One region of the Nocardia sp. CDC153 genome, then DNA from elsewhere that is predicted to be linked to it. Evidence: riboswitches for the same ligand, from Rfam matches in the RefSeq annotation. Region 1 holds a riboswitch; the other holds the start of a gene.

Region 1 (4,209 bases):
TCCGGCATCTTCTTCCACTCGGCACCGTGGTCGGTGGGCGCGCAGGGCTCGGTCAACACCAGCCACGGCTGCCTCAATCTGAGCCCGTCCGACGCGAAGTGGGTCTACGACAACGTCAAGCGCGGTGACATCACCATCGTGAAGAACACGGTCGGCGGGACGCTGTCGGGCGTGGACGGGCTGGGCGACTGGAACATTCCGTGGGAGCAGTGGAAGGCGGGCAATGCCGACCGCGGCTGAACGCCGAGCCGACCGCGGCTGAGTCCTACTTGATGGTGCCGGGGCCGATGCCGCCGCCGCCATTGAGGTTGCCGCAGCCCAGGGCCGCGAGGCCGCCGAGCGAGGAGGCGGTGCCGAGGACCGTGCACAGGCCCTTCTGACCCGAGGAGCCCGTGGTCGCCGAGCCGAGCGCGCCGCCGAGTTTGAAGGCCGAGGATCCGAGTTCGACATCGGATTCGATGGGGTTGTTGGGGTCGTCCTTCTCGCCGGGGACGCCGGTGCCGGGGCTGGGGGCCACGCCCGGAGTGGGGGTGGTGGTCGTCGTCGAGGTGGCGTCGGTGAGGACGATCTCCGCCGAGGCGATGGGCGCAACGGGGAGGATAGCCGCAACGGCTAGCAAAGTGGTTACGGCACAACGGTTCACTGCGGATTCCTTCGGATCGGGCGTGGCCGGGGGCCCCGACGCCCCCGGTGATCCAGAGCAGTCTACGAAGATCGAGTGACCTGCGCCGCAAAATGCGACACACTGGTGTTTCTGTCACACATTCCCGAGGTCGCCGTCATGCCCCGAGGCGGGCGATGGCCCGCACGGGGGCTCCGTCCGCCCCGGGCAGGCTCAGCGGGAAAAGCGATACCTCCACGGGCTGACCAGCGTTTTCCGGGGTGAGCAGCCGGGCCAGTCCGGTCAGGTTCTCGGCGATGACGGCGTGCGCGCCGCACAGGATGCGGTGCACCGGAATCTCCTCGGCGGGAGTCGGATCGACCGAGAGGGCGTCGATGCCGAGGGTGCGCACACCGGTGGCGATGAGGTACTCGGCCGCCTCGACCGTCAGGTGCGGATGGTTCAGGTAGGCGTGCGTGCCCCAATGTTCGGACCAACCGGTCGCGATCAGCACGATCTGCCCCGCGGCGACCCGGCCCTCGAACAGTTCCCGCCCGATCGCACCACCGGCACCGACCGCGCGGGCATCGATGACGACACCGGGGCCGAGGAACCGTTCCAGCGGGAGTTCGTCCAGGGTGGGCAGGGAATCGTCGATATGGCTCGGCGCGTCCACGTGCGTCCCCGTCTGCGAACCCAGATCCAGATGCAGCACATTGACCCCGTCGGCGGCTACGGTCAAGGCGGGGCGGATGGTGACCTCCGGATCGCCGGGATACACCGGCATACCGGACCGAATCGGGACCGAAAGATCGATAATGCGCACTTTTGGCCTGCCTCCCTGGGGTTTTCGCGAGATGATGACAGCCAGCAAGATCGAATGACGTCGCGCCTACCACGCTGATCAGCCACAACGACGAGAGAATCGCCATGTCTGCCATACATATTGCCGTGTTGAACCGCAGTACCGTACTGACCGACGCCCAGGTTTCCGCGGTCGTCCCGGCGCTGCAGACGCAGGTGCACCGGGATTGGGCTCCGGTCTGGGGAAGTGACGCCGAGCTGAGCTTCGTGGGCAGCGGTCAGCAGCCCGAGCCGGGCGCGTGGTGGATCGTGATCGCCGACGATTCGGATCAGGCCGGGGCGCTCGGCTACCACGATCTCACCAGCGAGGGGCTGCCGCTGGGAAAGGTGTTCGCGCGCAGCGACACCAATGCCGGACTGCAGTGGACGGTGACCGCGAGCCATGAACTGCTCGAGATGCTCGGCGATCCCGACATCAATCTGGCCGCCTACGTCTTCACCACCGCGACCACCGGCCGCCTCTACGCCTACGAGGTCGCCGACGCGTGCGAGGCCGATCAGTACGGGTATCAGATCGATGGGGTCATGGTGTCGGACTTCGTGTTTCCGGCCTGGTTCGAGAACTTCCGCAAGCCCGGAAGCACCCAGTTCGATTTCGGCAAGCACATCACCGAGCCGTTCCAGCTGCTGCCCGGCGGGTACATCGGCGCGTTCGACATCGGCGGGGGCAGCGGCTGGCATCAGCTGACCGCGGAGGAGAGCACCCTCGCGTACGCCGCGCGGGCTCGCGTCGGCAGTCGCCGTGAGCGCCGGCGCACGCCGCGCGAGCAGTGGCTGCTCAGCGATCCGCGGTGAGATCGGCCACAATCCGGATGCCGGTGGGTTGCTGTGTGGTGTCGGCGACCCACCGCATCGACTAGGCTGGCCCGAGACAATCGAATATCCGGCCGCTATGAGTCGTGGCGGGAGAAGCCCCGGATCCGGGGTGCCGAAGGAGCAACCTCCCCGGAATCTCTCAGGCACAGATACCGTTTCGACCAGGCCACTCTGGAAAGTCAGGCGTATGGAGCGCCTCACCTACGGTGCAAGTCGTGCATGCGGCGAAGCTCTCAGGTCCCATGACAGAGGGGGAGATCCGATAACCGGGCGAACGCCCGGCTGATCCGAGGACCTCCCATGAGCATCGATACCGCTTCTCTGCCCCGCGTGGCCTCTCTGCCCTGCGTGACTCCGCCCGTCACCCGCGCGGCGACCGCCGTGACCCCGATGACCGCTGTGACACCGATGACCGCCGTGGCACCGTCGCGGGCAGCGGTTCCCAGCTCCGCCACCCTCGCCGCCGCGGCCTCGGGTCGCCGCACCGCCCTTGCCGAATTGCTCACCTACACGCGGTATTTCGCCACCGCGTGCTGCCGTGCGGAGTTGGGCGCGAACGTCATCTCCGACCGCCTGGCCGACCAGGTGACGACCGCGATCCTCACCGGCTGGCCCACCGCCCGCACCGCGCGCCGAGACTTCCTCGAATTCGCGTACACCACGATCCGCCGCGCGGTCGGCCTGTGCCGCTACGAGCACTCCCGCCGCTCCCCCTTCACCCAGCTGTCCGACGGTCAGCGCGATCTTCTCACCCTCCGCGTGGCGGTCGGCCTGTCCGCCACCGAAACCGCTGTGGCCCTGGGCATCCCGGTCCTGAGTGTGCACCGGCACACCGCCCGCACCCTGGCCCTGCTGAAGCGACCGCCCTCCCGCCCGACCGATGTCCCGGCCTGACCGCCACGCGTTGCGTCGGTGTACCCCGCCCGGCGGTCGCCTGCTCGTCGACGAATTCCGGGGCCGCTAGCGGGTTTTGGTCGCGGAGGTGGTCGCCGGGGTGCTGGTCGGCACGTCGATCACTTCGGGGATCTGGCCGCCGCCGAGGAACGGCACCGACGACGTCGGCGAGGGCGGAGTCAAAGGGGCACTGCGGTGATCGCCGCAGGCGGCAACCGTTCCCGCCAGGAGTGCAATGGTCGCCACCGTGATCAGGTGCTTGCGCACGTATCAAACCTTCCGCATGGATTGATCGCAGCAGACCCACCCGCGACACCGTGGCGCATCGTGGTGCGCGTGCGGTGCGCTGCGTCGAACAGGACAGTCCGGCAACGAATCCGCACCGGCGGCAACCATTCTGCTACACCCACCGCCCCCAAACCCCACCGCGCCCCGACTTCGGCACACATGGTCCCCCACCCTGGCACACCTGGTGACCCCACCGATTAGTTTCCCCACCCCCACCCCTGCTATCTTCTTCACCGCACCCACCACGGTGCCCAGCGCCATTAGCTCAATTGGCAGAGCAGCTGACTCTTAATCAGCGGGTTCGGGGTTCGAGTCCCTGATGGCGCACCACAACAGGATGTTCTTGCCCTGAGCTCCCGTACTGCTCGTCTACCTCGAGCGTGGTGACATGCCTATCAGCACCGACGGCGCGAGCGAACCAAATGGTGCTGTATCCCCAGAGCGTTCCGAACTCCAGCACCCGCCGCGCACCTGTCATCTGACAAATCAGCGTCTGTTGGCGTTCAGCCTTCGGCGATTAGTAGGTCGGTCAGGTTGGACATGGAGGTTTGCATGCCTTGGCGGGTGGACGGTTGGACTATGCGGTGGAGGAGGTGGGCGAGAGGGGCGGGGGTGATTTGGTAGTGGACCGTGTAGGTCATTTCGGTTTCGGTGTCGAGCGGGCGGAATTCGAAGATGTTGGTCATTTTTCGTAGCGGTTCGAAACCGGTGCCGGTGTCGACGCGGCGGCGGAGGGGTTTTATTTC
Region 2 (4,209 bases), on a different contig from region 1:
GCTCGCGCACCGCGACCGGGCCGACGCCCGGACCGCCGCCGCCGTGCGGGATGCAGAAGGTCTTGTGCAGGTTCAGGTGGCTGACATCGCCGCCGAACTTGCCCGGACGAGCCAGGCCCACCAGGGCGTTCAGGTTCGCGCCGTCGACGTACACCTGGCCGCCCGCCTCGTGCACCAGACCGCACAGCTCGGCCACCTCGTGCTCGTACACGCCGTGCGTGGACGGGTAGGTGATCATGATGCAGGCCAGTCGCTCGGCGTGATCGGCGATCTTGGCGCGCAGGTCGTCGAGATCGATATCGCCGTTGGGGCGGGTCTTCACGACCTCCACCCGCATGCCGACCATGGCGGCCGAGGCCGCGTTGGTGCCGTGCGCGCTCGAGGGGATCAGGCACGTATCCCGGTGCGCGTCACCGCGATCCAGGTGGTAGCGGCGAATCGCGAGCAGACCCGCGTACTCGCCCTGGCTACCGGCATTGGGCTGCAGGGAAACCCGGTCGTAGCCGGTGACCGCGCACAGCCAGCCCTCGAGGTCGTCGATGAGCTTCAGCAGTCCGGGAGCATCCTCGACCGGCGCGTACGGGTGCACCCGGTTGAAGCCGGGCCAGGTGATGGCCTCCATCTCCGCGGCCGCGTTCAGCTTCATGGTGCAGGAGCCGAGCGGAATCATGCTGCGGTCCAGGGCAATATCCTTGTCCGAGAGCGCGCGCAGGTAGCGCAGCATGGCGGTCTCGGTGCGGTACTTGGTGAACGCCGGGGCGGTCAGGAACTCCGAGGTGCGGACCTCGATGTGCGGGCGCTGCTTGCCGTGGAACAGCGCGCCCTCGGGGCCGACGGGGATCTCCGCGCCGAAGCAGTCCAGCACGGCGACCACATGCGCGTCCGTGGTGACCTCATCGCACGCGATGGCCACATGATCGGCGTCGACGAGCCGCAGATTGATGCCGCTCCCCTTCGCCTTGGCCACAATGCCTTCCGCACCACCGGGCACGTTCACCAGCACGGTGTCGAAGAAGCTCTGGTGCACGACCGCATCGCCGAGCCCGGCGGCCAGCCACTGCGCGTGTCCATGTACCCGCCGTGCCAGCGACCGCAGCCCGTCCGCGCCGTGATACGAGGCGTACATGGCGGCCAGAATGGCCAGCAGCACCTGCGCGGTGCAGATGTTCGAGGTCGCCTTCTCCCGGCGAATGTGCTGCTCACGGGTCTGCAGCGCGAGCCGGTAGGCGAGGTTGCCGTCCGCGTCCACCGACACACCGACCAGTCGGCCCGGCAGCTGTCGCGCATGCGCGGAATGCACCGCGAGATAGCCCGCGTGCGGGCCGCCGAAGCCCAGCGGCACACCGAAACGCTGCGTGGTGCCGAAACAGACGTCCGCGCCCTGCTCACCGGGCGGCGTAATCAGCGTCAGCGCAAGCAGATCCGCGCCGACCGCCACCAGCGCACCGCGCGCGTGTGCGGCCTCGATGACCGGAGCCCAGTCCACGATGCGCCCGGACGCGCCCGGCTGCTGCACGATCACACCGAAGAACTCACCCTCGGGCAGTTCACCCTCGGCCAGATCGGCCTCGACGATCTCGATCCCCAGCGGCTCGGCGCGCGTGTACAGCAGCGTCCGCGTCTGCGGGAAGAGATCGGTGTCGATCAACAGCCGCGAAGACTTGCTCTTACGGTTCGCCCGCTGCAGCAGCGTCATGGCCTCGGCCGCCGCGGTCGCCTCGTCCAGCATGGACGCGTTGGCGACCTCCATCGCGGTCAGATCCGCCACCATGGTCTGGAAGTTCAGCAGCGCCTCGAGCCGCCCCTGGCTGATCTCCGGCTGGTAGGGCGTGTACGCGGTGTACCAGGCCGGATTCTCGACCAGATTCCGCAGCAGCACCGGCGGGGTGAGCGTGTCGTAGTACCCCAGCCCGATCATGGAGGTGGCCACGGTATTCGAATTGGCAAGCGCCGCAAGCTCGGCGAGCGCCTCGTGCTCGGAGACGGCCGCGGGCAGCGCATTGAGCCCATTGCCCTCGGGCGCGTCCAGAATGCTGGCGGGCACGGCCCTGGTGGCGAGTTCGTCCAGCGACTCGACGCCCACGGTCTCGAGGATGCGGCCGGTCTCACCGCTGTCGGGGCCGATGTGGCGGTCGGCGAAGGATCGAGTCCAGATCACGGCTGCTCCATTGGGGTGGGCGGGGTCGACCCGGAGGCCGACACTACGTCTGCCCTCCCCCTCTGTCCTCGATGCCTGAGAGATTCGGGCCCCGACCTTGCGGCCGTTGCCCTTTCACCATGGGCGGGTGACGCGCGGCCACCACTTTCCAGAGGCGCCGAAACTCCGCACGGTCCCTTGTGCCTGAGAGATTGACGGGGAGGTGCTGCTCCTTCGGCGTCCGAGGCTACCCCCGGAACTCTCCCGCACGGCTGCGACGCACTCGCCAGTTTAAGGGGACCCAGGTTACAACAATGTTGCCTGGGCTCCGTTTCACACCGAGCAGCACATCGGGCAACGAAAATGCGCGCCTCCCGAGGGCGACGCGCATTCGTAAACGGCTGTGTCTAACCGGTCTTGCTCATCCGGGCCTTGCGGCGGAAGGACAGCTCGTCCTCCGGACGCTCGGAGGTGCTGCCGTCCTCGGCGCGCTCGGCCGGGAAGTTGGCTATGGCACCGGTCAATTCGCGCATGGCACCGCTGACCGCGATACCGAACACGCCCTGTCCGCCCTGCAGTAAATCGACCACTTCCTCGGCGGAGGAGCACTCGTAGACCGTGGTGCCGTCGGAGAAGAGGGTGATTCCGGCGAGGTCTTCGACCCCGCGGCTGCGCAGATGATCCACGGCGATGCGGATGTTCTGCAGCGAGATGCCCGCATCGAGCAGACGCTTGACGATCTTGAGGACCAGGATGTCCTTGAACGAGTACAGACGCTGGCTGCCGGATCCGGTGGCGCTGCGGATGGACGGGACGACCAGTCCGGTGCGGGCCCAGTAGTCGAGCTGGCGGTAGGTGATTCCGGCCACCTGGCAAGCACTGGGCACACGGTAGCCGACGAGTTCGTCGGGCACCGTGTCATCGGGGAACAGCCCTGGCTGCACCACATCCTGAGGTTGCGGTTGATCTCCCACTGACTACTCCCTTACTGCGTGCCTATCAGGGCTGGGCTCTGTCAATCGACTCTGGAGCGTTGGCCTAACAATCGAGGCTACTCCCCTGATTGTTGCGGGAGAATCGGGTCCATCCAAGGATCACCGGGCGCGTGTTTTTAAACCTAAACCTGAGGTAGAGACACGGTTTTGTCTCGTTTGGAGATCAACCCAGGATCATCGCCAGGTCAGGAGTTGGTCAGCTGTCCGTGGCCTTGAAGTCATCGGGAGATACCGATTCGAGAAACTCCTTGAACTTCTCGACCTCGTCCTCGCGCTCGTCCGGCATGACCAGCCCGGCCTCTTCCAGGACCGGCTCCTCGGCATAGATCGGGCAGCCCACCCGCAGCGCGATGGCCACCGAATCCGAGGGCCGCGCCGAGATGCGCAGATCGTTCTCGAAGACCAGGTCGGCGTAGAAGGTGCCCTCCTGCAGATCCACGATCCGCACTTCCTTGAGGGTGTGACCGAGCTCCTTGATCAGGATCTTGATCAGATCGTGGGTCAGCGGGCGGATCGGGGTCACGCCCTCCTGCTCCAGCACGATCGCGGTGGCCTCGGCCTGACCGATCCAGATCGGTAGGTAGCGATCACCGGAGACTTCCCGGAGCAACAGCACGGGCTGATTCTGTGGCTGCTCGACACGGATGCCGATCACACGCATTTCGCTCATCGCACTGCCTCCCAAATCCACACCGGCCGCCAGCCCCCGGCTGTAATACCGAGTCTAGGCGAAGATTTCAGCCGCCGAGGGAAGCGCGCACAGAGGTCTTCACCAGGCAGGTGTGCAGGGTCAGCGACAGCGCCGCCAACTCGCGCACCGTCTCCTCGGCGCGAGCGCGGGCGTCCGCGTCGCGACTCTTGGCGATCGGGGCCGCGATCTGGGCGACCATGGCGGCCTCGCGATCGGCGGCCAGCTTGAAGGCGCGCAGATGCCTTGCCTCCAAACCGAATTCGCTCAGGGCCTTGGCGGTGCGGGCCAGGGTGACGGCGTCGCCGTCGAAATAGCCTGCCGCACCGGGCGTAATGAGGTTGGCGCGAATCAATTCCGTCAGGAACTTCTCGTCGATGCCCGCCTGG

Evidence for each region. Region 1 has a riboswitch for glycine ahead of VMT65_RS28460 (hypothetical protein). Riboswitches for the same ligand answer to the same signal wherever they lie in the genome.
Region 2: another riboswitch for glycine. It lies ahead of gcvP (aminomethyl-transferring glycine dehydrogenase); the one in region 1 lies ahead of VMT65_RS28460 (hypothetical protein).

The regions. Positions count from the first base shown of each region.
Region 1 covers NZ_JAYKYU010000005.1:383,724-387,932, reverse strand. The annotation lists gene VMT65_RS28480 (L,D-transpeptidase) at 1-240, shown strand, start outside; gene VMT65_RS28475 (hypothetical protein) at 266-619, opposite strand; gene VMT65_RS28470 (cyclase family protein) at 780-1,427, opposite strand; gene VMT65_RS28465 (hypothetical protein) at 1,553-2,260, shown strand; glycine riboswitch at 2,359-2,446, shown strand; glycine riboswitch at 2,447-2,540, shown strand; gene VMT65_RS28460 (hypothetical protein) at 2,582-3,175, shown strand; gene VMT65_RS28455 (hypothetical protein) at 3,242-3,442, opposite strand; tRNA gene VMT65_RS28450 (tRNA-Lys) at 3,718-3,793, shown strand; gene VMT65_RS28445 (O-methyltransferase) at 3,756-3,950, opposite strand; gene VMT65_RS28440 (SRPBCC family protein) at 3,967-4,209, opposite strand, start outside.
Region 2 covers NZ_JAYKYU010000004.1:71,765-75,973, reverse strand. The annotation lists gene gcvP (aminomethyl-transferring glycine dehydrogenase) at 1-2,158, opposite strand, end outside; glycine riboswitch at 2,319-2,414, opposite strand; gene VMT65_RS22840 (MerR family transcriptional regulator) at 2,545-3,111, opposite strand; gene VMT65_RS22835 (bifunctional nuclease family protein) at 3,329-3,802, opposite strand; gene ftsR (transcriptional regulator FtsR) at 3,870-4,209, opposite strand, start outside.